4 regions of the Pseudomonas sp. GW821-FHT05D12 genome follow, and region 3 is predicted to be linked to each of the others. Evidence: predicted binding sites of a transcription regulator. Region 3 holds the regulator's gene; each other region holds the start of a gene.
The links. The regulator FliA, encoded in region 3, starts transcription of late flagellar genes. The targets are predictions, from matches to a motif close to CTAAAGTTTNNNNNNNNNNNGCCGNTAA.
Positions count from the first base shown of each region.

Region 1: the regulator FliA is predicted to act here: its motif matches at 3,893-3,920, upstream of AC07SI_RS00485 (flagellar protein MotY).
Region 2: the regulator FliA is predicted to act here: its motif matches at 3,788-3,815, upstream of AC07SI_RS05480 (methyl-accepting chemotaxis protein).
Region 4: the regulator FliA is predicted to act here: its motif matches at 4,288-4,315, upstream of AC07SI_RS05825 (methyl-accepting chemotaxis protein).

Region 1 covers NZ_JBWKSN010000001.1:92,741-100,166, forward strand. Annotated here, with positions in the region: gene AC07SI_RS00470 (PA3496 family putative envelope integrity protein) at 59-241, shown strand; gene AC07SI_RS00475 (response regulator transcription factor) at 315-947, opposite strand; gene AC07SI_RS00480 (argininosuccinate synthase) at 1,562-2,779, opposite strand; gene AC07SI_RS00485 (flagellar protein MotY) at 2,921-3,829, opposite strand; gene pyrC (dihydroorotase) at 3,986-5,032, shown strand; gene rnt (ribonuclease T) at 5,029-5,700, shown strand; gene AC07SI_RS00500 (peroxiredoxin) at 6,374-6,976, opposite strand; gene AC07SI_RS00505 (bacterioferritin-associated ferredoxin) at 7,221-7,426, shown strand, end outside.
Region 2 covers NZ_JBWKSN010000002.1:535,103-542,528, reverse strand. Annotated here, with positions in the region: gene AC07SI_RS05495 (FAD-dependent oxidoreductase) at 1-794, opposite strand, end outside; gene AC07SI_RS05490 (AAA family ATPase) at 864-1,385, opposite strand; gene pnuC (nicotinamide riboside transporter PnuC) at 1,382-1,945, opposite strand; gene AC07SI_RS05480 (methyl-accepting chemotaxis protein) at 2,086-3,720, opposite strand; gene AC07SI_RS05475 (undecaprenyl-diphosphate phosphatase) at 3,945-4,775, shown strand; gene AC07SI_RS05470 (DUF1294 domain-containing protein) at 4,772-5,155, shown strand; gene AC07SI_RS05465 (MmcQ/YjbR family DNA-binding protein) at 5,144-5,500, opposite strand; gene AC07SI_RS05460 (LysR substrate-binding domain-containing protein) at 5,497-6,405, opposite strand; gene AC07SI_RS05455 (AraC family transcriptional regulator) at 6,601-7,426, shown strand, end outside.
Region 3 covers NZ_JBWKSN010000009.1:93,664-101,089, reverse strand. Annotated here, with positions in the region: gene flhA (flagellar biosynthesis protein FlhA) at 1-1,898, shown strand, start outside; gene flhF (flagellar biosynthesis GTPase FlhF) at 1,911-3,227, shown strand; gene fleN (flagellar synthesis regulator FleN) at 3,334-4,167, shown strand; gene fliA (RNA polymerase sigma factor FliA) at 4,164-4,904, shown strand; gene AC07SI_RS18050 (chemotaxis response regulator CheY) at 5,075-5,449, shown strand; gene AC07SI_RS18045 (protein phosphatase CheZ) at 5,468-6,256, shown strand; gene AC07SI_RS18040 (chemotaxis protein CheA) at 6,268-7,426, shown strand, end outside.
Region 4 covers NZ_JBWKSN010000003.1:1,372-8,797, reverse strand. Annotated here, with positions in the region: gene AC07SI_RS05835 (amino acid adenylation domain-containing protein) at 1-1,771, shown strand, start outside; gene AC07SI_RS05830 (SRPBCC family protein) at 1,791-2,249, shown strand; gene AC07SI_RS05825 (methyl-accepting chemotaxis protein) at 2,295-4,175, opposite strand; gene AC07SI_RS05820 (sigma-70 family RNA polymerase sigma factor) at 4,454-4,969, shown strand; gene AC07SI_RS05815 (FecR domain-containing protein) at 4,966-5,949, shown strand; gene AC07SI_RS05810 (TonB-dependent siderophore receptor) at 6,043-7,426, shown strand, end outside.

The sequences.
Region 1 (7,426 bases), on a different contig from region 3:
GCTCATGGAATATCGTTATAAGGAGCGCCAACGGCAGTCTTAGCCCGGAGTTAACCTTATGAGCACTGGCAAAGAACAACTGGAAGTGGAAGACGACCTCGTTGAGTCGGATGACGATGGGGCAGAAGCACCTGTGGCAGAGGTGGCCAAGACCAATCTGAGCAAACGCCGCACCATCGACAATCTTCTGGAAGAGCGACGCTTGCAAAAACAGTTGGCCGACTACGACTTCGACCTCTGATAGAGCCTGTAACGGCCGGAAGCCTCCTTTACGGAGGCTTTTTTGTGCCGGCACACCTGGATTGACAGCGGCCCTATACCAGACCGTTGCGTTGGGCCAACTCGATCAGGTCCACCAGCGACCGTGCATTGAGTTTGAGCAGCAAGCGTGTCTTGTAGGTGCTGACGGTCTTGTTGCTGAGGAACATGCCGTCAGCGATCTCCTTGTTGGTTTTGCCTCGGGCCAACTGTTGCAACACCATCATCTCGCGACCGGAAAGGCGCTCGACCATGTCAGCCTCGCTGGCGTTGCCCATGGTGGAGCGCACCGAGTTCAGCGCCTGGTTGGGGAAATAGCTGTAGCCCGAGAGCACCGCTTTTATGGCACTCAGCAACTCGGTCAGATCCTGCTGCTTGCACACATAGCCGGCAGCCCCCGCCTGCATGCAGCGCATCGAGAAATGGCCGGGGGCCTGCGACGTCAGCACCAGCACCTTGAACGGTGTGGCCTGCTTGGTGGACGACAGTCGGCAAATGACTTCCAGGCCGTCGAGCTTGGGAATTCCAATATCCAGTATGACAATGTCCGGCATATGCTCGCGCGCAAGTTGCAACGCATCGACACCGTTATCGGTCTCGGCAACGACCTCATAACCATGACGCTCCATTAGCATACGCACAGCAAGACGAATGACGGGATGATCATCCACGATCAGCACTTTATTCATGAGAAAGTCCAATTTCGCTGTTCGAATTATTCAGAGCAAACACAATAGCCTAGTCGTTTCCTAGTTGGCATAGCATTCACCCCCAAGTTAGAGCAACCAGAGACCCAACCCACAACCACTTCGGAATTAACCTACAAAAAAACGCCAACTCGGATGTGTCGAGATTTATGTGGCCTTTCAGACCTTTCCTGGGTCGCACATATTTTGAATGAAATATCCAACCAATAAGGGGGTTGGGGTAAACGCGGCGCACGCAACCTTCAGGAAATATCCCTTGCTTGGGGCGTAGGCATAAGCGGGCCGGCGAAAAGAGGCCGACGCGCTCAGTTCCATTTGACATATCCATTTACACTCAAAATCTCCTACAGAACTTTCATAAACGCTTAGTCAAAACACACTTACATGTGTGAATTTTCTGTAAGACATAGTTCCTAGTCAGATGTAAATAATTCGCCCCCTCCAAGAATCGACAATAAATGTTCAGGATTGAAACTTTTAACCCTTATCAGCTCGGCAACTTTAAACATTTATAAACATGAGACTGTGTTGCTTAATCGACAGGCAAAAAAAATGGCCCCTTGATAAAGGGGCCATTCTCACAACGCGTCTGACACTCAGAACAACTTGCGACCCTTGTTGGCCGCAATGCGCATGCGCAGTGCGTTCAACTTGATGAAGCCCGCAGCGTCCGCCTGGTTGTAGGCGCCGCCATCTTCTTCGAAGGTGGCGATATTGGCATCGAACAGCGACTCATCGGACTTGCGCCCGGTGACGATCACGTTGCCCTTGTACAGCTTCAGGCGCACCACACCATTCACGTGGGCCTGGGAAGCGTCGATCATCTGCTGCAGCATCAGACGCTCTGGGCTCCACCAGTAGCCGGTGTAGATCAGGCTGGCGTACTTGGGCATCAGCTCGTCTTTGAGATGAGCCACTTCGCGGTCCAGGGTGATCGACTCGATGGCGCGGTGGGCACGCAGCATGATGGTGCCGCCTGGGGTTTCGTAGCAGCCACGGGACTTCATGCCCACGTAGCGGTTCTCGACGATGTCGAGACGGCCGATACCGTGTTCACCACCGATACGGTTCAAGGTCGCCAGCACGGTGGCCGGGGTCATTTCGACGCCGTCCAGTGCGACGATGTCGCCGTTGCGGTAGGTCAGTTCCAGGTATTGCGGCTTGTCGGGTGCGTTCTCCGGGGAGACGGTCCAACGCCACATGTCTTCTTCGTGCTCGGTCCAGGTGTCTTCCAGCACGCCGCCTTCATAGGAGATGTGCAGCAGGTTGGCATCCATCGAGTACGGGGACTTCTTCTTGCCGTGACGCTCGATCGGGATCGCATGCTTTTCAGCGTAATCCATCAGCTTTTCACGCGACAGCAGGTCCCACTCACGCCAAGGGGCAATCACTTTGACGCCTGGCTTGAGGGCGTAGGCGCCCAATTCGAAGCGCACCTGGTCGTTGCCCTTGCCGGTAGCACCATGGGAAATGGCGTCGGCGCCGGTTTCGTTGGCGATTTCAATCAGGCGCTTGGCGATCAGCGGACGTGCGATGGAAGTACCCAGCAGGTACTCGCCTTCGTAGACGGTGTTGGCGCGAAACATCGGGAAGACGAAATCGCGGACGAATTCTTCGCGCAGGTCGTCAATGTAGATCTCTTTCACGCCCATGGCTTGCGCCTTGGCACGTGCAGGTTCGACCTCTTCGCCCTGACCCAGGTCAGCGGTGAAGGTCACCACTTCACAGTTATAAGTATCCTGCAGCCACTTGAGGATCACCGAAGTGTCCAGGCCGCCGGAATACGCGAGAACGACCTTGTTTACGTCGGCCATGCCATCACTCCACGGGGTTGTACGGAAAGCCGTCGATTCTACCGACCAAAACCGTGAATTTACAGAGGCGCGACAGCAAATGAAGATAAAGCGACAGATTATGTCGAGTGAGCGACCGATGGTCGCATCACAGGGACGGGCTTATGACGTGTGTGCCGGGTTGCTCGGCGCAGTAGCCTGGGGCGCCGGTTTCTCGGGAGCGGCCACGCGCTCCAGCTGAATATTCACGCGGCGGTTGCGCGCCCGGTTGGCCGCATTGGTGTTGGGTACCAAGGGATAGCTTTCACCGTGGAAACGCATGGTGATCTGCGACTCCTGGATACCATTGGCCTTGAAGTAATCCATCACCGCCAACGCGCGGCGGCGCGAGACATCGCGGTTGGTGAGGCGATTGCCACTGTTGTCCGAATGCCCGTTCAACTCGATATGGTTGACGGTGGGGTCGGCCTTCATGAACGCAAGAATCACCGACAGTTTTTTCTTCGCAGCCGCATCCAGCTCGATGCCGCCACCGGGGAAACCGACCTCGGTCTGCTTGACCTGATCGTAATTCATCGGCAGCAACTTGGTGGTACACAACTGATAGTCGTTGTAGGCCTTGTTGAATTTCACCGGCAACAGGCGAATTTCCGAATAGCCGCCTTCGCGCCCGTAATGCCGCACAGTCGGGCTGCGTCCTTCCAGCAAACCGGTGAACAAGCGCCCGGCCTGGGCCTGAGAGCTGTTGAACAGTACATCGCCACTGCCTGCCCGCACCGCGCCGAGGTTGATATCGCCCCGGCCCGGTTGCCAAGGGGCAGCCGCCGCCAACAACGTGGCCGAGCCCGCGCCCAGCGCGCCGCTGTAGGCTTTCAGACGAAATGTTGCCTGCTCGCCGGCCCGGCGCACGAACTCACCCGAGCCGAAATCAGTGATTGGCTGGGTCAGGCGGCACTCGAACTGATCGCCTTCCACCTTCCACTCAATATTCTCCAGACGCGTCTGGAACGTGAGGGCCATCGCAGGCAGGCTGGCGAACACACTGAGCAGGGCTAGATAATGCTGGCGCACGGGAGGCTCCACTGGTTTCTACAACACTTCAAAGCGTCATACATCGTTAAGGCATACCTAGGGCTATCGGTTGCATCCGGCAAAACTTGATAGCGAGTGCCTGCAAGAGTCTTTTCCGGTAGCATTCCCACCAGATTGACCCGCCTGGAATCCCCAATGTCCGACCGCCTGACCCTGCTGCGTCCCGACGACTGGCATATTCATCTTCGCGATGGTGCTGCGTTGCCTCAAACCGTGGCCGATGTAGCGCGCACGTTTGGCCGCGCCATCATCATGCCCAACCTGGTACCTCCGGTGCGCAACGCCGCTGAAGCCGACGCCTATCGCCAGCGTATCCTCGCTGCGCGGCCGGCCGGCAGCCGCTTTGAACCGTTGATGGTGCTCTACCTCACCGACCGCACCCAGCCTGAAGAGATTCGTCAGGCCAAGGCCAGCGGTTTCGTGCACGCCGCCAAGCTGTATCCGGCGGGCGCGACCACCAACTCCGATTCCGGCGTGACCAGTATCGACAAGATCCTGCCGGCCATCGAAGCCATGGCGGAAGTCGGCATGCCGCTGCTGATCCACGGCGAAGTGACCCGTGGTGATGTCGACGTGTTCGATCGCGAGAAGATCTTCATCGACGAGCACATGCGCCGCGTGGTCGAGCTGTTCCCGACCCTGAAGGTGGTGTTCGAGCACATCACCACGGCCGATGCGGTGCAGTTCGTCACCGAGGCTTCGGCCAACGTGGGCGCGACCATCACTGCGCATCACCTGCTCTACAACCGCAACCACATGCTGGTGGGCGGGATTCGGCCGCATTTCTATTGCCTGCCGATTCTCAAGCGCAACACCCATCAGGTGGCCCTGCTGGATGCCGCGACCAGCGGTAATCCGAAGTTCTTCCTCGGCACCGACTCCGCGCCCCATGCCCAACACGCCAAGGAAGCCGCGTGTGGCTGTGCCGGCTGCTACACCGCGTATGCCGCCATCGAGTTGTATGCCGAAGCGTTTGAACAACGCAACGCCCTGGACAAGCTCGAAGGTTTCGCCAGCCTCAACGGCCCACGTTTCTACGGCCTGCCGGCGAACACCGACCGCATTACCCTGGTCCGTGAAGACTGGACCGCCCCTGCCAGCCTGCCGTTTGGCGAGCTGACTGTTATCCCGCTGCGCGCCGGTGAAACACTGCGCTGGCGCCTGCTGGAGGAAAGCAAGTGAGTGAAGACCATTACGATGACGAGCACGAGCACAGTGGTGGCGGTTCCCGTCACCCGATGGCCGAGCGGTTTCGCGGTTATCTGCCGGTTGTCATCGACGTAGAGACCGGTGGTTTCAATTGCGCCACCGACGCCTTGCTGGAAATCGCCGCCACCACCATCGGCATGGATGAACAGGGTTTTGTGTTCCCGGAGCACACCCACTTCTTTCGCGTCGAGCCGTTTGAAGGCGCCAATATCGAAGCAGCAGCCCTGGAATTCACCGGGATCAAGCTCGATCACCCACTGCGCATGGCGGTGAGTGAAGAAGCGGCGCTGACCGATATTTTCCGTGGCGTGCGCAAGGCGTTGAAGGCTAATGGCTGCAAACGCGCAATCCTGGTAGGCCACAACAGCAGCTTCGACCTGGGTTTCCTGAATGCTGCCGTGGCCCGCCTGGACATGAAGCGCAACCCGTTCCACCCCTTCTCCAGCTTCGACACCGCCACCCTCGCAGGCCTGGCTTATGGCCAGACCGTACTGGCGAAAGCCTGCCAGGCAGCCGGTATCGACTTTGACGGACGCGAAGCCCACTCGGCGCGCTACGACACCGAGAAGACGGCCGAGCTGTTCTGCGGCATCGTCAACCGTTGGAAGCAGATGGGCGGTTGGGAAGACTTCAACGACTGACGGCGCGGTTGTGGCGCCCTGCTTGCCCTGATGTGACAAGCCGGTTTGCCCTGATGTAGCAATGTGGCTGCGCTGTTGTGGTGAGCAGGCTTGCCCTGCGTTGGGCTGCGTAGCAGCCCCATTGGCACCCACAGGGTTTATCAGGTAAACCGCAGTGTCTGGTTTTGGGGCCGCTGCGCAGCCCAACGCAGGGCAAGCCTGCTCGCCACAAGAGGCCTGCTCACCACGAGAGCTGCTCACACGAAGGCTTGTTTCCCACAAGAAGCCTATTCAATACAAGAAGCTTGTTCCTCCACGTGGAGCCTCCTCACCACAGCCTGCTTGCCCTGCTGTGGTCATCTGGTTGCTGTGTTGTGGTGAGCAGGCTTGCCCTGCGTTGGGCTGCGCAGCAGCCCCATTGGCACCCACAGGGTTTATCAGGTAAACAGCGGTGTCTGGTTTTGGGGCCGCTGCACGGCCCAACGCAGGACAAGCCTGCTCGCCACAAGAAGCCTGCTCACCACGAGAGGCTTGTTCTCACAGGAAGCCTATTAACCACGAGAAGCTTGTGCACCACAAAGGGCCTTGCTGACCACAAGCAGCGCGCTCGCGACTCAAAGCCAGTCACACAGCTGAATCCCGCGCATAAAAAAACCGGCCTTCTCAGGCCGGTTTTTTTTACCGTGAAACTGGCTTACAGCTTGCCAGCGTTCTCGGTCAGGTAAGCCGCAACGCCTTCTGGCGAAGCGTTCATGCCTTTGTCGCCTTTTTTCCAGTTGGCAGGGCAGACTTCGCCGTGCTCTTCGTGGAATTGCAGAGCGTCGACCAGGCGGATCAGCTCTTCCATGTTACGACCCAGCGGCAGGTCGTTGATGATCTGGGAACGTACAACGCCCTTGTCGTCGATCAGGAACGCGCCACGGAAAGCCACGCCGCCTTCGGACTCGACGTCGTAGGCCTTGGCGATGTCGTGCTTCATGTCGGCAGCCATGGTGTATTTGACTTTGCCGATGCCGCCATCATTGATGGCAGTGTTGCGCCAGGCGTTGTGGGTGAAATGGGAGTCGATGGAAACGGCAACCACTTCTACGTTGCGCGCCTTGAAATCGTCCATGCGGTGGTCCAGAGCGATCAGCTCCGAAGGGCAGACGAAGGTGAAGTCCAGCGGGTAGAAGAATACCAGGCCGTATTTGCCTTTGATGGCTTCAGACAGTTTGAAGCTGTCAACGATTTCGCCATTGCCGAGGACGGCAGGTACGTCGAAATCCGGGGCTTGTTTGCCGACGAGTACGCTCATTGGTTATCTCCTGATAGTAGGGTGACGATTGAAGTAAAAGGACCGGCCTCAAGTCTGCCGCATTCAAGCGACAGGCCCGTGACGCAGTCACGCTTCGTGAAGACCGAGCATCATACACTGAAAAAACCGTTCGTCAGTGCGTGGGCAATGCCTGCGAATACCCTACGAATCTACTTTGACAATCATTCTCGTTAACATTAAGATCCATCGCACTTAAGCCTTAAACCCGCGACGGTTCTCCCTTATGTATGTGTGCCTGTGTACTGGCGTCACCGACGGACAAATCCGCGAAGCAATCTACGAAGGTTGCTGCAGCTACAAGGAAGTACGTGAAACCACCGGCGTTGCCAGCCAGTGCGGAAAATGTGCTTGCCTCGCCAAGCAAGTGGTACGGGAAACCCTGACGCAGCTGCAGACAGCCCAGGCCGCGCTCCCCTACACAGCAGAATT
Region 2 (7,426 bases), on a different contig from region 3:
GCCTCCAGGCCGATAAAACTGTCACCGATGATCACCGCACAGGTCGCCGAGGCCGCCGCCGCGCTGATCCGTGCAGCATCGTCGCGGCTGCGCAGCACGAACACGTTATTCAGCACGGCGCCGGGGATGTCCAGGCGCTGGGCATCGCCGCCGGTGGCCACGAGCGCGGCGTCGTAGTCGAAGTGTCGGCCGTCGACCAGTTCGATGCGTTTGGCCGCGGCGTCGAGGCGCTGCACCTCGCCGTGAATCACCACGGCCTCGTCCAGCAGGGCAGGCGTGTCATCGGCAGCCATCTGGCCGGCAATCACGAATTTGCTCAGGGCGGTGCGATCGTAGGCAGGGTTCGGTTCGCGGTCGATCCACAGCAGGCGCCCGGCAAACCCGTCGCGTTGCAGGCTGGCCACGGCCGCTGCACCTGCTGCGCCGGCACCGATCACCGCAAAGCAGCGTGAATCGTGTGGCAGTGGCGTGGGCTCGGCGCGCAGAGCGGTATCGCCGACGCTGACCACGCCATCATGCACTTGCACCGGGTATTGCTTGAGCCCGACCAGTGCCGGGGGTTCCCGCACGGCGCCACTTTCCACGGCAAAGGCCGCCTTGTGCCACGGGCACACGATATGCCCGTTGCAGATCACGCCTTGTTCGAGCGGCGCGCCAGCGTGCGGGCAGTCCGCCTCGAACGCCCGCACCTGGTCACCGACGCGCACCAGCAGCACGGGGTGGGCGGCGGTTTCGACACGAACACCACGGTTTTCGGGCAGGTTGATCAGGCGGGCAACGATGCGCATGTTCATGGGCCAATCTCCTTTAGAAGATTGACTGGCGAGCAGGACGATGGACTGCGTTGACCCGATGGTCGGTCGTTATTCCAACACTCGCGCCACGGCGGCGAAGGCTTTGGCGCGGCGTTCCTGCCAATTGCCGCCGATCACCAGGGTGGGCTGCTGGTGCTGCTCGATCCAGTCGAGGCTGGCCTGGAAGAACGCCTGTCGATCGGCCAGTTGCGGTTGGCAGCGTTGCCCGTCCGCCGTCCACTCGACGTCGTCGGGAGACAGCAGCAGGTGCAGGTCGTAATGCCGCGCCAGCAACTCATCGTCGAGCCATGCCGGGTAGTCACCGAACAGCGTCTGGCTCCAGAGTTTGTTGGTCAGCAGGTGCGTGTCGAGCATCAGCAGGCGCGGCTGCTGGGCGCGGGCGGCATCTTCCCAGGCCAGCTGGCCACGGGCGATGGCGGGGATGTCCGCGAGGGTGGTATCACGCTGGTGATGGTCGATGAAATAGCGCACGTATTCACCGACCATCAGCCCGCCGAAGTGCGCCTGCAACTCTGCTGCCAGCCAGCTTTTGCCGCTGGACTCGGGGCCGGCGAGTACGACCACTTTCATGCGTGCAACGCCGGATCGGCGCGCCATTCACGCCAGCCCTGCACGGCGATCACGGTGAACAGCGCATACAGCGCGGCGGTAAGGTACAGGCCTTTGTAGAGAAACAGCCCGACGAAGATCACATCCACGGCAATCCACAGCGGCCAGCACTGCACGCGTTTTTGCGCCATCCACATTTGCGCCACCAGGCTGAAGCCGGTGAGGGCGGCGTCCAGCCAGGGTTGGGCGGCGTCGGTCCAACGGGCCATGGCGGCGCCGAGCAACAGGCTGCCGACCGCGCCCACCGCGAGGCTGGCGATGATCGCCGGCACGCCCAGGCTGGTGACCTGGCGCCCCTGCTTGACCTCGCCGGCGCGGGTCCACTGCCACCAGCCGTAGACCTGCAGGGCCGCGTAGACGACTTGCAGGAGCATGTCGGAATACAGCTTCACGTCGAAGAATACCCAGGTGTAGAGCAACACCATGATCAGCCCGATCGGCCAGCACCAAGGGTTCTGCTTGACCGTCAGCCACACGGCAATCACCCCCAGGGCAGCGGCGAACAGTTCAAGCGCGGACATGGTGGTTCCTTGGGCGAATGGCAGAGGGCGGGGATTGTAACCAAAGATCAACCATTGTTGGAGCTGGCTTGCCGGCGATGGCGCCCTTGAGTCTCGCATGGATCCCAAGGGCCTCATCGCCGGCCAGTCGGCACCTACAGTCAGACTTTGAATTGGCGCAGCAGGCCGTCGAGTTGTTCGCTCAAGCCGCGCAACTGCACGCTGGCGGCGCTCGACTGTTCCGCCGCCAGCGCCGTGCTGTGGGACAAGCCGGCCGCCTGGGTCACGTTCTGGTTGATGTCTTCGACTACGTGCGCCTGTTGCAGGGTGGCGCTGGCAATCGAGGCATTCAGGCCGTTGAGGTTGCGCAGGGCCTGGCCGATGGCATTGAGGCTGGCCCCGGCCTGGCCGGCTTGTTCGATGGTCAGTTGCGATGCGCTGTGGCTGTCGCTGATGACCTTGACCGCCGCTTCCGAATGCCCCTGCAAACGCTCGATCATCAGTTGGATCTCGGCAGTCGACTTCTGTGTGCGCTGGGCCAGCAGGCGCACTTCGTCGGCTACCACCGCAAAGCCACGGCCTTGTTCACCAGCGCGCGCCGCTTCAATCGCGGCGTTCAGCGCGAGCAGGTTGGTCTGGTCGGCGATCGAGCGGATCACCTCCAGCACCCCGCCAATCTGCGTGCTTTCGCTGGACAGGGTGCGGATCACTTCGACGGCCTGGCGGATGGTGCCGGAGAGGTGGTCGATCTGCTGCAGGCTGCCGTCGATATTGACCTGGCCTTGCTGGGCCTGGACCTGGGCGTCGCGCATTTCGCTGGCGGCGTGTTCGGCGTTCTTGGCCACGTCCTGCACGCCATAGGTGACCTCATTGATTGCGGTGGCCACCAGTTCCATCTGCTGGGACTGCTGCTGGCTGCGAGCATGGGCCTGGGTGGCGTTGGTGCCCAGCTCCCTGGACGACTCGCCGAGCGCGTTGGCGCACACCTGCAACTGGCTGACCACCTGGCGCAGCTTGGCGGTGAAGCTGTTGAAGTGCCGGGACAGTTGGGTGACTTCGTCGTCGCCGTGGGTGTCGAGGCTGCGCGTGAGGTCGCTTTCGCCGCTGGCGATGTTGCCCATGGCGTTCACCGCTGCCTGCAATGGCTGCACGATGCTGCGGGCGATCAGCGTGACCAGCAGCGCCATGACCAGCGCGATGCCCAGGCCGATCACCGAGGCTTTCCACACCTGGCCGCTGAACTCGGCCTGCACATCATCCACGTACACGCCGGAGCCGATGATCCAGCCCCACGGCTCGAACAGCTGGATATACGAGGTTTTCGCCACCGGCGCTTCGGCGCCGGGTTTCGGCCAGCGGTAGTTGACGATGCCGGCGCCCTTGGCCTTGGCCAGGATCACGAATTCGTTGAACACCGCAAACCCGTCGGGGTCACGGATGGCCGAGAGGTTCTGGCCGTCCAGCTTGGGGTTGGCCGGGTGCATGATCATCACGGGGGTCAGGTCGTTAATCCAGAAGTAGTCGTCATGGTCGTAGCGCAAGCCACGCACCGCGCTCAAGGCCTGCTTCTGCGCAGCGTCACGGGTCATCACGCCAGTGGTTTCGAGGCTGTGATAAAACGTCAGGATGCCGCTGGCGGTCTGGACCACGTGCTGGGTCTGCTGGCGCTTGGCCTGGTACAGGTCGTCATGAATCTGCCTGAGCATCAATAAACCCAGGGCAAACAGCATCAGCACGGCGACTATCAGGATCAGCCAGAGGCGCCGACTGATCGACATATTGCGCAAACTGTTCATCGTCCTGTCACTCCGTGCTTTTTATAATTGTGGGTGCTGCATCGACTTTTACGCCTTGTCTGATAGGCTTTCGGCCTGCAATCGCAAAACCTGAGTACTGCCTGATTTTTCACGGAATTTTTGCAGGCCGGCGTTGAGAATCAACGCCGGGCCTTGGGTGTGCCCGTCAGTGAACATTAAAAGATAAACCAGGCATGCGACTGAGCATGACCTTTGGGGGAAGTATGGATTTGTGGACCGCCGCACAGGCATTGATTCTCGGCGTGGTGGAGGGGCTGACGGAGTTCTTGCCGATCTCCAGCACCGGCCACCAGATTATCGTCGCCGACCTGCTCGACTTCGGCGGCGAACGCGCCATGGCGTTCAACATCATCATCCAGCTCGGCGCGATCCTCGCGGTGGTCTGGGAGTTTCGCCGCAAGATCCTCGACGTGGTCACCGGCCTGCCGACCCAGCGCAACGCCCAGCGCTTCACGATCAACCTGTTGATCGCGTTTCTGCCGGCGGTGGTGCTCGGGGTGATCTTTGCCGACTTGATCCACCACTACCTGTTCAACCCGATTACCGTGGCCACGGCCCTGGTGGTGGGCGGCATCATCATGTTGTGGGCCGAACGGCGCCAGCATGAAGTGCACGCCGAAAGCGTGGACGAGATCACCTGGAAAGACGCGCTGAAGGTTGGGTTTGCGCAGTGCCTGGCGATGATTCCGGGCACCTCGCGCTCGGGCTCGACCATCATCGGTGGGTTGCTGTTCGGCCTGTCGCGCAAGACCGCCACCGAGTTCTCGTTCTTCCTGGCGATGCCGACCATGGTCGGTGCGGCGGTGTATTCGGGCTATAAGTACCGCGACCTGTTCCAGCCGGCTGACCTGCCGGTATTTGCGATCGGCTTTGTCACCTCGTTCATCTTCGCGATGATCGCGGTCAAGGGCCTGCTCAAGTTCATCGCCAGCCACAGTTATGCGGCGTTTGCCTGGTACCGCATTGCGTTCGGCCTGCTGATCCTGGCGACCTGGCAGTTCGGCTGGATCGACTGGGCGGCCGCCAAGGCATGATGATCCAGCACCCGCGCCTGAAGGCGCTGATCTTCGTGCTGCTGTGCGCGGCGCCCGGGTTGGGCTCGGTACTGGTGTGGCTACGCGGTGAAACGCTGATCCCGCTGGTGGCGTATGGCGTGGTCAGCGTGATCGCGTTTTTCCTCTACTGGAGCGACAAGCGCAAGGCGCGTACCGACGGCTGGCGCACCCCGGAAAACATCCTCCACGCGGTGGAACTGGCGGGCGGCTGGCCGGGGGCGCTGATCGCGCAGCAGGTGTTTCGCCACAAGACCCGCAAGGTGTCGTACCAGGTGCTGTTCTGGGTGATCGTGTTGCTGCACCAGGTGTTCTGGCTCGACCAGTTGTTCCTCGGCGGCACGCTGGTTTCAGTCCTCTAGCAACAAACCGATCTGCGTGCGCTTGGGCAGCTTGCTCACCACCAACTGGTGGGAACGCTGCAACAAGCCGCGCAGTTCCTCGGCGCCCAGCGGGTAGGGCGTGTTCATGATGATCCACTGCGCCCGCGCCAAATACGGCGCCGGGTGAATGCCCGGGCGGTCGACATGGCCAAGGAACAGCTCCTTGTCGACCTTGAACGCCAACGAGTCACCGCGCAGGTTCTGCAGGGCAAACATCTTGTTGCCGGCAATCGAGAACACCCGCACGCCACCCCATTTGTAGTCTTCCCGCGCGCCGGGCAGGCTCAGGCAGAAATCTGCGACGTGGGCTTCGGTCATCTTCATAGCAAACGATCTCCACAGCCTTTGAACCCTTCCTCGAGGTAATCGATCCAGGCGCGAATGGCCGGCAGCACGCCGCGTCGATGCGGGTACACGGCCTGCAGCCATCCCCCCGGCAGGGACCATTGCGGCAGCAGTTGCACCAGGCGGCCGCTGGCCAGTTCTTCTTCGCAGTACATCATCGGCAGCACGGTAAAGCCCAGGCCCATGATCGCGCTGGCTTTGCGCACAATGAAGTCGTCGATGCCCAGCCGGGCTTCCATCGCCAGCTCGTGCGGGTTGCCCTCGGGGTCGAGGATGCGCTGGTGTACCAGGCGATCCGCCTCCAGCGCGCCGAGTATCGGCAACTGCTTGAGGTCGTCGAGGGTAGTGACCTGGCGCCCGAGCATCAGGGCGGGGCTGGCGACCAGCACGGTCTGGGCCTGGCGCAGGCGCTTGGTCACCAGCAGCGGGTCCTCGTCACCGAGTTCGCGCACGCGCAGGGCCACGTCGATGCCTTCGGCGACCAGGTCGACGCGGCGGTTGACCAGGGTCATTTCCAGCTGGACCAGCGGGTGGGCGGCCAGAAACCCGGCCACCAGTTCCGGCAGAATGTGCTGGGCCATGCCCACCGGGCAACTCACCCGCAAGCGCCCGCGCGGTTCGCTGGACATGCTGGCGACGGCCTCATCGGCCATTTCCGCTTCCAGCAGCATGGCCTGGCAATGGCGCAGGTAGCGCTCGCCGACGGCGGTCAGGGTCAATTGGCGGGTGGTGCGCTGCAGCAGGCGCGCGCCGAGGCGTTCTTCCAGCTCGGCAATGCGCCGGGACAGGCGCGACTTGGGAATCCCCAACAGCCGCCCGGCGGCCGCAAAGCCACCGGCTTCGACGACTTTGGCGAAATAGTAGAGGTCGTTGAGGTCTTGCATGGTCGGCCTATTGTCCTGTCGATGGGACGAATCATCCGCGTCTGCGCGAGGCAAATCCACCCCGAAAAAAGCCAGCAGCAGTTGAACGCTGGTTTTTTTGCACGGATCCACTGTACTGATTGCCTATTCCTATCAGGGCGTAGCGTCAGCCGGTCTGGCGCGATACCGTGTGTTTTTGCTCTGGAGCCAGCCAGCATGGGCCGCACCGAAAGAATCATCGAGTTGATGGGCCGCCTGGCGCCTGTCGAAGGCTATAACCTGACCGCACTCGATGACGTGCGCTTCCTGCGTTCCAACCGCCCATTGCACCGCGTGCCGGTGCTCTACGATCCGGGCATCGTGATCGTGTGCCAAGGGCGCAAGCGCGGTTACCTCGGCGAGGACATCTACGTGTACGACGCCCAGCACTACCTGGTGGTGTCAGTGCCGGTGCCGTTCACCATGGAAACCGAGGCCACTGAACAAGCGCCAATGCTCGCGGTATACCTGCGCCTGGATTTCACCCTGGCGGCGGAGTTGATGCTGGCGCTGGATGACTTCCCGAGGCTGGATGAAGCCAAGCCCAGGGGCATGTACTCCTCGCCGATGGATGAGCTGCTCAGCGCGTCGCTGCTGCGCTTTCTCGAGGCCATGAGTGTGCCGATGGAGGCGCATATCCTTGGGCCCGCGCTGGTGCGCGAGATCTATTACCGGATCCTCACGGGGGAGCAGGGCGGTTCGATGCGCGCCGCGCTGAATCGCCAGGGGCAGTTCGGCAAGGTCGCGCGGGCGATTCGCAAGATCCATGGGTGTTATCACCAGCACCTGGACGTGGAGGCGCTGGCCAGGGAAGCGATGATGAGCGTGCCGAGTTTTCACGCGCATTTTCGCACCGTCACCGACACTTCGCCGATGCAGTACCTCAAGTCCACGCGCTTGCACCAGGCGCGCCTGCTGATGCTGCGCAGCGATATCACCGCGGCCACGGCCAGCACCCAGGTCGGCTATGAAAGCGCCTCGCAGTTCAGTCGCGAGTTCAAGC
Region 3 (7,426 bases):
TGCTGGTGGCGACCCTGTTGCGCCTGGCGCTCAACGTGGCGTCGACGCGCGTGGTGATGCTCCACGGCCAGGACGGCCACGCCGCCGCCGGTAAGGTGATCCAGGCCTTCGGTGAGGTGGTGATCGGCGGCAACTACGTGGTGGGTATCGTGGTCTTCGCGATCCTGATGATCATCAACTTCGTGGTGGTGACCAAGGGCGCCGGGCGGATTTCCGAGGTGAGCGCGCGCTTTACCCTCGACGCCATGCCCGGCAAACAGATGGCTATCGACGCCGACCTCAACGCCGGCCTCATTGACCAGAACCAGGCCAAGTCGCGCCGTCTGGAAGTGGCCCAGGAAGCCGAGTTCTACGGTTCCATGGACGGTGCCAGCAAATTCGTGCGCGGTGACGCCATCGCCGGCCTGCTGATTCTGTTCATCAACCTGATCGGCGGCATGGCGGTCGGGATTTTCCAGCACGGCATGACTTTCGGCGATGCCGGCAAGGTGTACGCCTTGCTGACCATTGGTGACGGTTTAGTGGCGCAATTGCCATCACTGTTGTTATCCACAGCTGCCGCGATCATGGTCACCCGTGCTTCGGGCTCCGAAGACATGGGCAAGCAGATCAGTCGCCAGATGTTCGCCTCGCCCAAGGCCCTGGCCGTGGCGGCGGGCATCATGGCGATCATGGGCATCGTGCCGGGCATGCCCCACGTGTCGTTCCTGAGCATGGCGGCCATGGCGGCCGGCGGTGCCTACCTGTTCTGGAAGAAGCAGAATGCGGTCAAGGTCCAGGCCCAGCAGGAAATCGCGCGCCAGCAGGAACTGCTGCCGTCGCCGGCCCGGGCCCAGGAAACCAAGGAGTTGGGCTGGGACGACGTGACCCCGATCGACATGATCGGCCTGGAAGTCGGCTACCGCCTGATCCCGCTGGTCGACCGCAACCAGGGTGGCCAATTGCTCGCGCGGATCAAGGGGGTGCGCAAGAAGCTCTCGCAGGACCTGGGCTTCCTGATGCCCACCGTGCATATCCGCGACAACCTCGACCTGGCCCCCAGCGCCTACCGCCTGACCCTGATGGGGGTGATCCTGGCCGAAGCCGAGATCTACCCGGATCGCGAACTGGCGATCAACCCGGGGCAGGTATTCGGCAGTCTCAACGGCATTACCGCCAAAGATCCGGCTTTTGGCCTGGACGCGGTGTGGATCGAAATCAGCCAGCGCAGCCAGGCGCAGTCCCTGGGCTACACCGTGGTGGACGCCAGTACCGTGGTCGCCACCCACCTCAACCAGATTCTGTACAAGCACTCCCATGAGCTGATCGGCCACGAAGAAGTCCAGCAATTGATGGGTTTGCTCGGCAAAGCCTCGCCAAAACTCGCCGAGGAACTGGTGCCGGGCGTGCTGTCGCTGTCGCAACTGCTCAAGGTCCTGCAGGCGCTGCTGGCCGAGCAGGTGCCGGTACGCGATATCCGCAGCATTGCCGAGGCTATCGCCAACAATGCCGCCAAGAGTCAAGATACTGCCGCCCTGGTGGCTGCAGTGCGCGTCGGATTGTCGCGCGCAATCGTCCAAAGCATTGTAGGGCTTGACTCTGAGCTGCCTGTGATCACCTTGGAACCAAGGTTGGAACAAATATTGCTCAATAGTATTCAGAAGGCAGGACAAGGCCAGGAAGAGGGCGTTCTGCTGGAGCCAAGCATGGCTGAGAAGCTGCAGCGTTCGTTGATCGACGCCGCGCAGCGTCAGGAAATGCAGGGCCAACCGGTGATCCTGCTGGTGGCCGGCCCCGTCCGGGCGATGTTGTCGCGGTTTGGGCGCCTGGCAGTACCGAATTTGCACGTTTTGGCTTATCAGGAAATTCCTGACAACAAGCAAGTGACTATCGTCGCGACAGTAGGGCCCAACGGCTGAGGGTAGTGGGTTATGCAAGTTAAGCGTTTTTTCGCCGCCGATATGCGTCAGGCCATGAAACTGGTTCGTGATGAGCTGGGCGCCGACGCCGCGATTATCGGTAACCGTCGTATTGCCGGCGGTGTCGAGCTGACGGCTGCCCTGGATTACACTCCCCAGGCCCTGGCCCCGCGCGTCCCGAACATGGAACTCGAAGACGAGCTGCGCAAGACGGCCTCGCGCATTGTCTCGGCCCAGGCCGAACTGAGCATGCGTGGCGACAGCGACGCCACCACCAACCGCCAGTTGTTCGCCGGCCTGCCGCTGACCGCTGCCGAGCCGCTGGTCGAGCCGACCTTCGTTGAACCCCCGCGTCCTGCAGCGCCGGCCCCGGCCGCCGCAGTCGACCAGCGCGTGTTCGACTCGATGCGCTTTGAACTCAATGGCCTGCGCGAGCTGCTGGAAGTGCAGCTTGGCTCCCTCGCCTGGAACCAGCTGCAAGGCAGCAAGCCGCAACAGGCCAACCTGTGGCGTCGCCTGCAACGCATCGGCCTGTCCGGCCCGTTGTCGCGCGACCTGCTGGCCCTGACCACTGAAATCGAAGAGCCTCGCCAGGCCTGGCGCATGTTGCTGGCCCACTTGGCGCGGATGATCGTCACGCCGGAAATCGAGCCGCTGGAAGAGGGCGGTGTGATCGCCATGGTCGGCCCTGCCGGCATGGGCAAGACCACCACCCTGGCCAAGCTGGCCGCCCGTTACGTGCTCAAGTACGGCGCGCAGAATATCGCGCTGGTGAGCATGGACAGCTACCGTATCGGTGCCCAGGAGCAGCTCAAGACCTTGGGTCGGATCCTCAATGTGTCGGTGACCCATGTCGACCCGGGCCAATCCCTGGCCAACGCCCTCGACCCGCTGCTGCGCAAGCGCGTGGTGTTGATCGATACCGCCGGCCTGCAAGCCAGCGACCCGGCGTTGCGCATGCAGCTGGAAAGCCTGGCCGGGCGCGGCATCAAGTCGAAAAATTACCTGGTGCTTGCAACCACCAGCCAGAAACAGGTTCTTACCGCTGCGTACCATAGCTACAAACGCTGCGGCCTGGCCGGCTGCATCCTCACCAAGCTCGACGAAACCGCGAGCCTGGGCGAGGTGTTGAGCCTGGCCATCAGTCATGAGTTGCCGGTCGCCTACCTGACCGACGGCCCGCGGATTCCGGATGATCTGCATCTGCCGCGCCGTCATCAGTTGGTCAGCCGTGCAGTCAGCGTGCAAATGCAAGAAGAGCCTAGCGAGGAAGCGATGGCCGATATGTTCGCCGACCTCTATCACAGCCCGGCAAAGCGGGTGGGTTGAGGGCAGGATGAACACCGTGAAATGTACCTACATCGATGGTCTGCAAGCGATTCACGCGGCCAAGCCATGTAGCCTGCGTCTAAGCAAGACAAGGTAAAGAAATAAAATGGGCAGCATGCATCCCGTACAGGTGATCGCGGTGACCGGCGGCAAAGGTGGCGTCGGGAAAACTAACGTGTCAGTGAATTTGTCCCTGGCCCTGGCAGAGCTTGGCCGTCGCGTCATGCTGCTGGATGCTGACCTGGGGCTGGCGAACGTCGACGTTCTGCTGGGGCTGACGCCCAAACACACGCTTGCCGATGTGATCGAAGGGCGCTGCGAGCTGCGCGACGTGCTGCTGCAGGGCCCTGGCGGTATCCGCATCGTGCCGGCCGCCTCCGGCACCCAGAGCATGGTGCACCTGAGCCCGGCGCAGCATGCCGGCCTGATCCAGGCGTTCAGCGATATCGGCGACAACCTCGACGTGCTGGTGATCGACACCGCCGCCGGGATCGGCGAGTCCGTGGTCAGCTTCGTGCGCGCTGCGCAGGAAGTCCTGTTGGTGGTCTGCGATGAACCCACCTCGATCACCGACGCCTATGCCCTGATCAAACTGCTTAACCGTGACTACGGCATGAACCGCTTCCGCGTGCTGGCCAACATGGCCCAGAGTCCACAGGAAGGGCGCAATCTGTTCGCCAAGTTGACCAAGGTCACGGATCGCTTCCTCGATGTCGCCTTACAATACGTCGGCGCAGTTCCCTACGACGAGTGTGTACGCAAGGCTGTGCAAAAGCAGCGTGCAGTCTACGAAGCGTTCCCTCGTTCCAAATGCGCCTTGGCGTTCAAGGCTATTGCCCAGAAGGTCGATACCTGGCCGTTGCCTGCCAACCCTCGGGGGCATCTGGAGTTTTTCGTCGAGCGATTGGTGCATCAGACGAGCGCAGGACCGGTGCTATGACATCCAGCGGCTACAACCTTTACAAGAAATCGGCACGTGACAGCCAGGGTGAATTGATCGAGCGCTATGCGCCGCTGGTCAAGCGCATCGCTTATCACTTGCTGGCACGCCTGCCCGCCAGCGTCCAGGTCGAAGACCTGATCCAGGCGGGCATGATCGGCCTGCTCGAAGTGTCGACCAAATACGACGCGAGCAAGGGCGCGAGTTTCGAGACCTATGCGGGTATCCGCATCCGTGGCGCGATGCTCGATGAAGTGCGTAAAGGTGACTGGGCGCCGCGTTCGGTGCATCGCAATACGCGCATGGTCAGTGACGCAATTCGCGCAATTGAAGCAAAAACCGGTCGCGACGCTAAAGATCACGAAGTTGCGGCCGAACTCCAATTGAGTCTCGACGATTACTACGGGATTTTGAACGATACCTTGGGCAGCCGCCTGTTCAGTTTCGACGACCTGTTGCAGGACGGCGAACACGAAGGGCTGCACGAGGACGGCGCGAGTGCTCATCTGGAGCCGTCGCGCGACCTGGAGGATGAACGCTTCCAGGGTGCGCTGGCGGACGCGATTGCCAATTTGCCGGAGCGTGAGCGACTGGTGTTGGCGCTGTACTACGACGAAGAGCTGAACCTCAAGGAAATCGGTGAGGTCCTGGGAGTCAGCGAATCGCGGGTCAGCCAGTTGCACAGCCAGTGCGCAGCCCGCTTGCGGGGGCGTTTGGGAGAGTGGCGAGCGCGCTGACAGGCAGTGTTGGGGAGCACTGCAAACCACACCGCGAGGGTGATTGACCCTCGCGGGATCGGCCCGTGGTGCCCCCGGCAGTCCTTTTTGTGTAATGCCTGTTGATTGAAATGGCGCGTCCAGGTGCTGGGCGCGTTTAAGACTGCTTGGAGGTCGAATTGGACAAGAACATGAAAATCCTCATCGTTGATGACTTCTCAACGATGCGGCGGATCATAAAAAACCTGTTGCGTGACCTTGGGTTCACTAACACGGTCGAGGCGGATGACGGCATTACGGCGATTCCGATCCTCAACAGCGGGAGCATCGACTTTCTGGTAACGGACTGGAACATGCCGGGCATGACCGGTATCGACTTGCTGCGCCATGTGCGCGCCGACGAAAAACTGCGCAGCCTTCCCGTGCTGATGGTGACCGCCGAAGCCAAGCGTGAGCAGATCATCGAAGCCGCCCAAGCCGGGGTCAACGGTTACGTGGTCAAACCATTCACTGCATTGGCCTTGAAAGAGAAGATCGAAAAAATCTTCGAACGCATCCACGGCTAATGCCATCGCGGGGGAGCTATGGAGCATAAAGAAACGTCACAGGGAGACTTTGAGTCGACCCTGAAAAAGCATGCTCATCAGTTGGTCGACAGCCTTGAAAAAGGCCAGTTCGGCGACGCGGTGCAGTTAATCCATGAGCTCAACCAGACCCGTGACCGCGGCCTGTATCAGGAAGTGGGCAAGCTCACACGCGAGCTGCACAGTGCGATTGTCAATTTCCAGATTGACCCGCACATGCCCCAGGCCGAAGAAATTTCGCAAATCACCGACGCGACCGAACGCCTGTCCTATGTGGTCAGGCTGACTGAAGCGGCGGCCAACCGCACCATGGACCTGGTGGAAAACGCCACGCCCCTGGTCAATGGCATGGCCACCGAAGCCCAGGCCCTGAGCCACGATTGGGGCCGCTTCATGCGCCGCGAGGTGGGGGCTGAGGAGTTTCGTGAACTGGCGCGTCGGGTCGACGGATTCTTGTCACGCAGCGAGCAGGAAAACCGCACGGTTTCCAGCAACCTCAATGACATTCTGCTGGCCCAGGATTACCAGGACCTCACCGGCCAGGTGATCAAGCGTGTGACCCAGTTGGTCACCGAAGTGGAAAGCAACCTGCTCAAACTGGTGCTCATGGCCGGCCAGGTAGACCGTTTTGCCGGCATCGAACATGACCGTGAAGCGATCCTCTCGGAAAAAGATCCACAAAAACATCTCGCCAAGGGTGAAGGTCCGCAGATTCATGCCGATAAACGTGAAGACGTTGTGTCAGGTCAGGATGACGTAGATGACCTGTTATCCAGTTTAGGCTTCTAAGGAGCACCCACATGAGCTTCGGCGCCGATGAAGAAATCCTTCAGGATTTCCTTGTAGAGGCCGGCGAAATTTTAGAGCAACTGTCCGAACAACTGGTCGAGCTGGAAAGCCGTCCGGATGATGCGAACCTGCTCAATGCAATTTTTCGCGGTTTTCACACTGTAAAAGGGGGCGCCGGCTTCCTCCAGCTCCATGAGCTGGTGGAGTGCTGCCACATCGCCGAGAACGTGTTCGACATCCTGCGCAAGGGTGAGCGTCACGTTGACTCGGAATTGATGGACGTGATTCTCGAAGCACTGGATGCGGTCAACGGCATGTTCAGCGAAGTCCGCGAACGTGCCCCGATCACTGCGGCCACCCCGGAACTGCTCGCCGCCCTGGCGCGCCTGGCAGAGCCGGCCGACACCTCGGCAGCGCCCGTGGCGCAAGCTGAGCCTGCGCCTGTGGCAGAGCCTGAAGCGGATGTGACGGACAGCGAGTTCGAGCAGTTGCTCAACTCCCTCAATGCGGTGAAAGCCGAGGCTGAAGCGCCTGCAGCCGCCGCGCCACAAGCGCCGACCAGCGAAGACATTACCGACGCAGAATTTGAATCCCTGCTCGACCAGTTGCACGGCAAAGGCCAGTTCGCGGCCGACGCCGTGGCCCCTGCCGCCGCTGTGGATGCGCCTGCCGCGTCGACCAGCACCGACATCACCGATGACGAATTCGAAGCACTGCTCGACCAACTGCATGGCAAAGGCACCTTCGCGGCCGACGCCTTGCCGGAAGTCGCCGCGACTGCCACTGCGCCGGCCGCTGCGGCAGAACCTGCGGGCGACGGTCTGATCAGCGACCACGAGTTCGAATCCCTGCTCGACGAATTGCACGGCAAGGGCAAGTTCAGCGAAGTGGCTCCGGCTGCTGCCGCGACCGCCACCCCGGTGGCGGCCAAACCGGCCCCGGCCAAGGCCGCTGCACCTGCTGCTGCCAAACCGGCCCCGGCCCCGGCCCCTGCCGCCGCCCCGGCTGCTGCTCGCGCGCCGGCCGCTGCCGTGGCCGAAAAGCCAGCCAGTGAAGCCGAAACCACCGTGCGGGTCGATACCGCGCGCCTGGACGACATCATGAACATGGTCGGCGAACTGGTGCTGGTGCGTAACCGCCTGGTGCGCCTGGGCCTGAGCAGTGGCGATG
Region 4 (7,426 bases), on a different contig from region 3:
CAGCGGTGACCTGGCCAAGTGGACTGCCGACGGCATTGTGTTTGGAGGGCGGCGCGATGATCAGGTGAAGATCCGTGGTTTTCGGGTCGAGCCCCAGGACATTGAACATTGCCTGCGCAACAGTCAGCTGTATCGCCAGGTGGCGGTGGTGATCGACCGAGACGGCAGCATCCGGGCGTTCGTCGCCCAACCCCGACCGGGCGCCACAATCGCGGCCCTGCAACAGCATGCGCGGCAACAGCTACCGGATTACATGCAGCCCGGTTGCTGGAGCGAGTTGCCCTGTATGCCGCCCACCAGCAACGGCAAGGTCGACCGACAGGCTCTGCGGGCCCTGCCGATGCCAGCGCCGACGCAGCCCAGCCAACGCACTGCACGCACCCCGTTGCAGGTGCGATTGACCCACCTGTGGAGCGAACTGTTGGCAGTACCCGCCGGTGGGTTGTCTATCGATGAGGGGTTCTTCGACCTCGGTGGTCACTCCATTTTGCTGTCGACCTTGTTGCTGCGCACTCGCGAGCTATTCGGACGCAGTTTCGCCTTGAGCCATTTCATTGAAGTCCCGACGATTCGTACGCTTGCGACCTTGCTGGAAGATGGTCAACGACCCGACTCTCCGTCTGGCCAGGCAGTGAAGGATGCTCAACGGCAGCGGGTGATCCACACACTGCCCGAGGACCGCGCAGGCGACGCGCACAAAGTGATCGTGACAGGCGCCAACAGCTTCGTCGGCGTGCATATCGTCGAAGCGCTATTGGCCGGTGGCGCAACCGAGGTGGCGTGCCTGGTAAGGGAAGAACCGGGGCACACAGCGATGGCGCGCTTCCAGCATGCGTTGCGCGAATACCACCTGGAAGGTCTCGACCTGAGCCGAGTACGGGTGTTCGCGGCCGACATCAGCCTGCCGCTGTTGGGCCTGGCCAATGAGGTGTATGACGCGCTTGCCGAAGACTACGGCGTGTTGGTGCACAACGCCGCGCGCGTCAACCACGTGATGGAATACGCCACGCTGGCCAGGGACAACGTCGAGCCTATCTTCGAGTGCTTGCGCCTGTGCGAGACCCGCCGCAAGAAAGTCTTCAATTTTATCTCGACGCTGTCGGCCTGCAGCAGCATCGACGCCTCGGGGCACGTGCTCGAAGCGCCGGCATCAGAAACGTTGCCGCTGTATCTGAAGAACGGCTACAACCTCTCCAAATGGGTTGCCGAACGGCAGTTGGGGCACGCGGTAAGCCAAGGTGCCTGGGTGAATATCCATCGCCCCGGAAACATCAGTTTCAACAGCCGCAACGGTGCCTGCCAGCCGCAGAAAAATCGCCTGATGCTGATGCTCAAAGGCTCGCTCCAGTTGGGCCTGCTACCGCGTCTGGAACTCAATTTCGACCTGATGCCGGTGGACTTCCTGGCCCGGTTCATTGCGTTCCACTGCGCCAGCTTTCAAGCAGGCGCAAGCGTGTTCAACCTGCACAACCCACAGCCTTTGAGTTGGGCGCACTACCTGGATGCCTTCAGCCAGGCGGGCCACAGGTTCGAACGGGTGAGCGTCGCGCACTGGCAGCAGGCGCTGCGTACGGTCAACCAGGACAACGCATTGTTTGGCGTGCTCGGCTTTTACCTCGACCGCCTGGACGAAGACATCGGCGACACCTCAATGATTCGTCATGACAACGCGCGGCAAGGCGTCCGGCAGATGGGGAAGCAGTACCCGGAAAAAGACGCGGCACTGTTGAGCAAAGGCTGCAATTACCTCAAGGCCATCGGCTTTCTTTGAAACGCCTCAGGACACCCTCATGAAACCACTGCAACCCGATACATTAATCCGCAACCCGAGCGCCCCGCCGATCGTGGCCTCTGTCGTGGTCGACTGCCCTGCCGCCCGCCTGTGGAGCATGGTGGGGCAGTTTGCCGGCTTCAACGTGTTCATCCCCGCGCTCACGCATATCGAAATGATCGGCACCGGCGTGGGCGCTTTACGTCGCAAGTTTTTCCGCGACGGCCACTGTGTCGTGGAGCAACTCAACAGCCGCGACGAACACGCCATGCACATGACCTGGACCACCCTTTACAACACGCTGGGCGTGGCCAGGTTGTGGGCGGCCATCCAGGTGGAAGCCATGGGTACGGAGTGTTCCAGGGTGACCTGGACCCTCGTTGCCGAGCCCATGGATGCAGCACAGGCTGGATTCGAACAGTTCTTGCAGGGGTTCGCCGACAGTGCGCTGGAGAATGTGCGGCGGTTGCTGGGTTGAGCGGCAGGAGCAGAATGCTCCGCGCCTGCCAGGTTGATCAGCGGTTCAAATCTTGAAGCTGTCGACCAGTTGCTTCAACCGATTGGCCTGCTGCGACAGCGCATCGCAGTCCTTCAAGGTTTCATTCAGGTTGGCCACACCCTGCTGGTTCAGCAGGTTAATCTGGTTGATGTCGACGTTGAGTGTTTCCACTACCGCGGTCTGCTCCTCGGTGGCCGCGGCGACGGATTGGTTCATGCCATCGATCTCGACGATCCGCTGCGTCACGCTGACCAGGCGCTCACCGGCCTGGTTGGCGACTTCTACGCTCTCTTCGCTGGATGCCTGGCTGGCATTCATGGTGGTCACCGCTTCACGCGAGCCCACTTGCAGCGAGGTGATCATCTTGTGGATCTCTTCGGCCGACTCCTGGGTACGGTGAGCCAGGTTGCGGACCTCATCGGCGACCACTGCAAAACCACGTCCGGCCTCGCCAGCGCGCGCTGCCTCGATGGCGGCGTTGAGCGCGAGCAAGTTGGTTTGCTGGGAGATGCCTTTGATCACATCAAGGATGTGGCCAATATTGTCGGTGCTGGCATTCAGGGTTTCGATCTGCGTGCAGGACAGGCTGATCTTCTGCGACAGCGCAGACATCGCCAGGATGGTCTGCTCCACCACTTTGCGGCCATCGTCGGCCTGCTCACTGGCACCGCTGGCATGCTGGGAAGCGTCGGCGGCGTTACGTGCAATTTCCTGGGTGGCCGCCCCCAACTCATTGATCGCGGCGGCCACGCTATTGGTGCGGGCGCTTTGTTCGTCGGAGCCGACGATCGAGGCGTTCGAAGACGCCATCACGCGCTGCGACAAGTCATGCACCTGGCGAGTGGCCGAAGACACTTCGGAAATCGAGGCGTGAATGCGCTCCACGAACTGATTGAACGCACTGCCGACTTCGCCGAACTCATCCTTGCTGGTGACAGCCAGGCGGCGGGTCAAATCGCCCTCGCCCTGGGCAATGTCCTGCATGGCCACACCCATGGTGGTCAGAGGGCGCAGCAGTACCTGGATCAGCAAGCTCAGCAGCACAGCAATGACGACCACGGCGATCAGCATGGCGATCAGTGCGGAAGTACGGAATTTACCCAGCGGTGCGTAGGCTTTGTCTTTGTCGATCGACAGGCCGATGTACCAATCTGCACCCGGCAACCCACTGATAGGGGTGAATGACAAGATCCGGTCCTGACCATTGAGCACCACATCCTGGCTGACTTTCTCGATACGGACGTGGGTGCCTGGGTAGATGTCCTTGAGGTTTTTCATCACCTGGTCCTGATCCGGACTGACGATGACCTGGCCGTCACCACTGACCAGAAACGCGTGGCCAATACCGCCGAAATCCACCGAGTTGATGATCTTCACCAAGGTCTGCAGGCTCAGGTCGCCACCGACCACACCGAGCAATTCGCCGTTCTTTTTCACTGGCATGGCGATGGTTACGATCTGCCCACCCACTGCGGCCATGTAAGGCGGCGTGAGCATCGGCTTATCGGCGGCCACAGCTTGCTTGTACCAGGGGCGCTGGCGAGGGTCATAGCCGTCGGGCATCTTTGCGTCCGGGCGTTGGGTAAACACACCGTTGGTTTGCCCGACATAGGTGAACTGGAAGTTGGAGGTGAAGGCCGCCTGATCGACCAATCCTGGGAGGTCGGCACCACTGCCCTGATGGGCAATGTTTTGCGTCAGGCTTTCGAGCACCAGTATTCGACCACTGAGCCAGTTCTGCACACTGCTGGCAGTGAGTTCACCGGATTGCTGGATAGACGATTCCAGGTTCTGCTTGATGGTGCTGCGTTGCAGGTAGTCGTTGTAGAGGGTGAATAACGCGAAGGCCAGAACCACGACGCCTGACGCGGCCAACAGAATTTTATGACTGAATTTGAGATTCATTTCATCGACTTCTTTTGCCAAAGGGGGGTGAGCGTGCCGAGTGGAACATTCCATGTACGGTATAGGCAGCTTCTGGGGCTGCTCTATTTCGGTGCACGCATGGCTCGTCAGGCTTTCGGCCAGGCCCCGGCAAAACTTAGGAAATTGTGAGAAGGATCCTTATTTTGCGTAGGAAACCGACAAGTGGTTGTCGTACAAGGATCAGAGTTGCAAAATTTTTCAGCCTCCCAAACAATGCGACTAATTATCATTTGTAACGTTTGGCCAGGTCAGTTTGAATGCCGTCTTCTGAGTACCTCGCGTGTGAAAATGTCGTGCACACGCTTTACAGCACCCATCACCACTGGCTGAAGACCTGGCTGCGCGGGCGCCTGGGGAATGCTGCGGATGCTGCCGACCTGGCTCAAGACACCTTTGTGCGGCTGCTGCAAAAAACCGAACGGTTTGAACTGAGGGCACCTCGGGCTTTCCTGCGCACCATCGCACGCGGCTTGGTGATTGATCACTGGCGTCGCGAGGAGATCGAACGGGCCTACCTTGAGTCCATCGCCCATTTGCCGGAAGCATTGGCCCCGAGTGCCGAAGCGCGGGCATTGGTGCTGGAGTTGTTGGAAGAGGTCGCCCGGCTTCTTGAAGGACTGAAGCCAAAGGTGCGTAAGGCTTTTCTATTGGCTCAGTGCGATGGATTGACGTACAAGCAAATCGCACAACAGATGGACGTGTCGCTGCGCTCGGTCGAGCGATACGTCGCCGAAGCGCTCTACCACTGTTACGTGCTGCGGTATGAATCATGACGCCGATGGATAACGTCGCGCGTTCCGGGCCGGATCCCCAGGTGGTCAAACAAGCTATCAGCTGGGCACTGCGCCTGCGTAACAACCGCGCCAATGTGCGCCTGCGCGCGCAATGTGAGCATTGGCGCGCCGCTCACCACGACCATGAACTGGCCTGGCAACGGGTGCAGGCGCTGCAACAGGAATTGAGCAGCCAACTCACGGCGATTCCCGGGGCGCATAGGGCGCTTGAGAACAGTGCGCAAGGGCTGGGACGACGGCAGGCGCTGAAGCTGTTGTCGGGTGTTGTGCTACTCGGATCCGCGGCCTGGATCAGTCGCGACCTCACCGGCTGGCAGCGCTGGACCTCCGACCTCGCTACGGCCACCGGCGAACGGCGCAGCATCCAGTTGCCGGATGGCACCCGCCTGCAACTCAATACTGACAGTGCAGTGGACCTGGACTTCAACCCGCAGCAGCGCCTGATCACCCTGCTGCGCGGGGAAATCCTGGTGACCTGCGGCGCGGCCGCATCCACGCCGTTGCTGGTGAAAACACGCCACGGCTTGCTCGAAGGCATCGATGGCCGGTTCGCCGTACGCCAAGACAGCGAATGCACGCGGCTGAGTGTGGTCAGCGGCAATGTCGCCATTCATTCCCCGCACCAGGCAGATGGCCTGTCAACGCAGGTTCACGCGGGCCAAAACTACCTCGTGAGCCCGACCCAGGCCACCCTTGTCCCCTCCCTGGATATGGACATCAGCGCCTGGGCTGATGGGCTGATCGTGACGCGTGCCATGCGCCTGGGTGATTTCCTAGCGGAAGTAGGACGTTATCGTCATGGCTATCTGGGTTGCTCGGCAGATGTCGCCGACCTGCGGCTATCGGGGGTTTTCCGCCTGGAAGACACCGACAAGTTGCTGGCGATCTTGCCGCAGACCCTGCCCGTCCAGGTGCGCTATCGCACACGTTGGTGGGTAAGCCTTGAGCGGTCTGTCTGATGTGCTGACTTTTTTTGGCGGCTTTTTCCCGTGAGACCGGCTTAGACAGTAAGCCTTTCAATCTGCCCTCACCGGCCTCTACGGACCTTGATCATGACTGTGCGTTTTCCCCGCAACTCTTCCAACTCTTCCTACCCGTTATTGAGGAAAGCCGTACGCGCGGCAATGCTGTCGACAGCGATGGGCATCAGCGTGGTATCGACCAGCAGCATGGCCGCAGAGGCAGCTGCCGTACAGGTCAGTCAACACTATGAGATTCCCGCAGGGCCGCTGAGCGACGCGCTCAATCAGTTCGCCCGGCAGGCAGGCATCACTCTTTCCGCCACGCCTGCGCAAACTCAGGGCCGACAATCGACCGGACTGCAGGGCGAGTACTCCGCCGAACAGGGCCTGAATCATTTGCTCAACGGCTCCGGCTTGCAGGCCATTTCCGAAGACGGTGTCAGTTTCGTGCTGCAGGCGACGCCGCAAAGTACTGCGCTCACGTTACCGACCACTGATATCAAGGGATTTGCCTTGGGTAACGCACTGGGAAGCATGGAAGGCTACAACGCGACTCACAGCCAGATCGCGACCAAGACCAGCACCGCATTGCTGGAAACCTCGCAAACGGTTTCGGTCGTCACGCGCGAGCAGATGGACGACCAGGGCTCGCAGACGGTTGCTCAAGCCATGCGTTACACCCCTGGCGTGTTGACCAACCCATACGGCGCCACTCATCGATATGACTATGTGGCAATGCGCGGCTTCAACGATGGCTCTGTGGATAACATTTACCTCGATGGGCTGAAGTCCATGGGGGACAGCGGTACGTACAGCACGATGCAGGTGGATCCGTACTTTCTGGAACGCGTGGACATTCTCAAGGGCCCCTCCTCAGTGCTGTATGGACGCAGTTCGCCCGGCGGCCTGGTGGCGCTGACCAGCAAGAAGCCATTGTTCGAGCCTTATCACCAGGTGCAGGCAACCGTGGGCAGCAACGGGCAGCGCGGCATGGGCTTTGACTTCAGTGGGCCTGTGGATGATGACAAGCGCATTGCCTATCGACTCACAGGGCTAACGGATAAGTCCGACACACAGTTTGATCACGCCAAGGAAAAGCGCTTCGCATTGGCGCCGACGCTGAGCATCGATTTTACCGATGACACTTCGCTGACGCTGCAAGCGTATCTGCAGCACGATCCCGACGGCGGCTACCACGGCGGGATGCCGGCAGATGGTGCATTACATCAGCGCAATGGTCAGCGGATCTCCAGCCACTTCTTTGAGGGTGAGCCGGGGGTTGATGGCTATAAGCGCGATCAGCAGTCGTTTGGCTATCAGTTTGAGCATCGCTTCAATGATGTCTTCACCGCGCGCCAGAACTTTCGTTACCTGGACTCCAAGGTAAAGTTGGATCAGGTATACGCCTACGGCTGGACCACACCGACCAGCAATGAACTGAATCGCTACTACTCGGGCGGCGATGAGAAGCTGC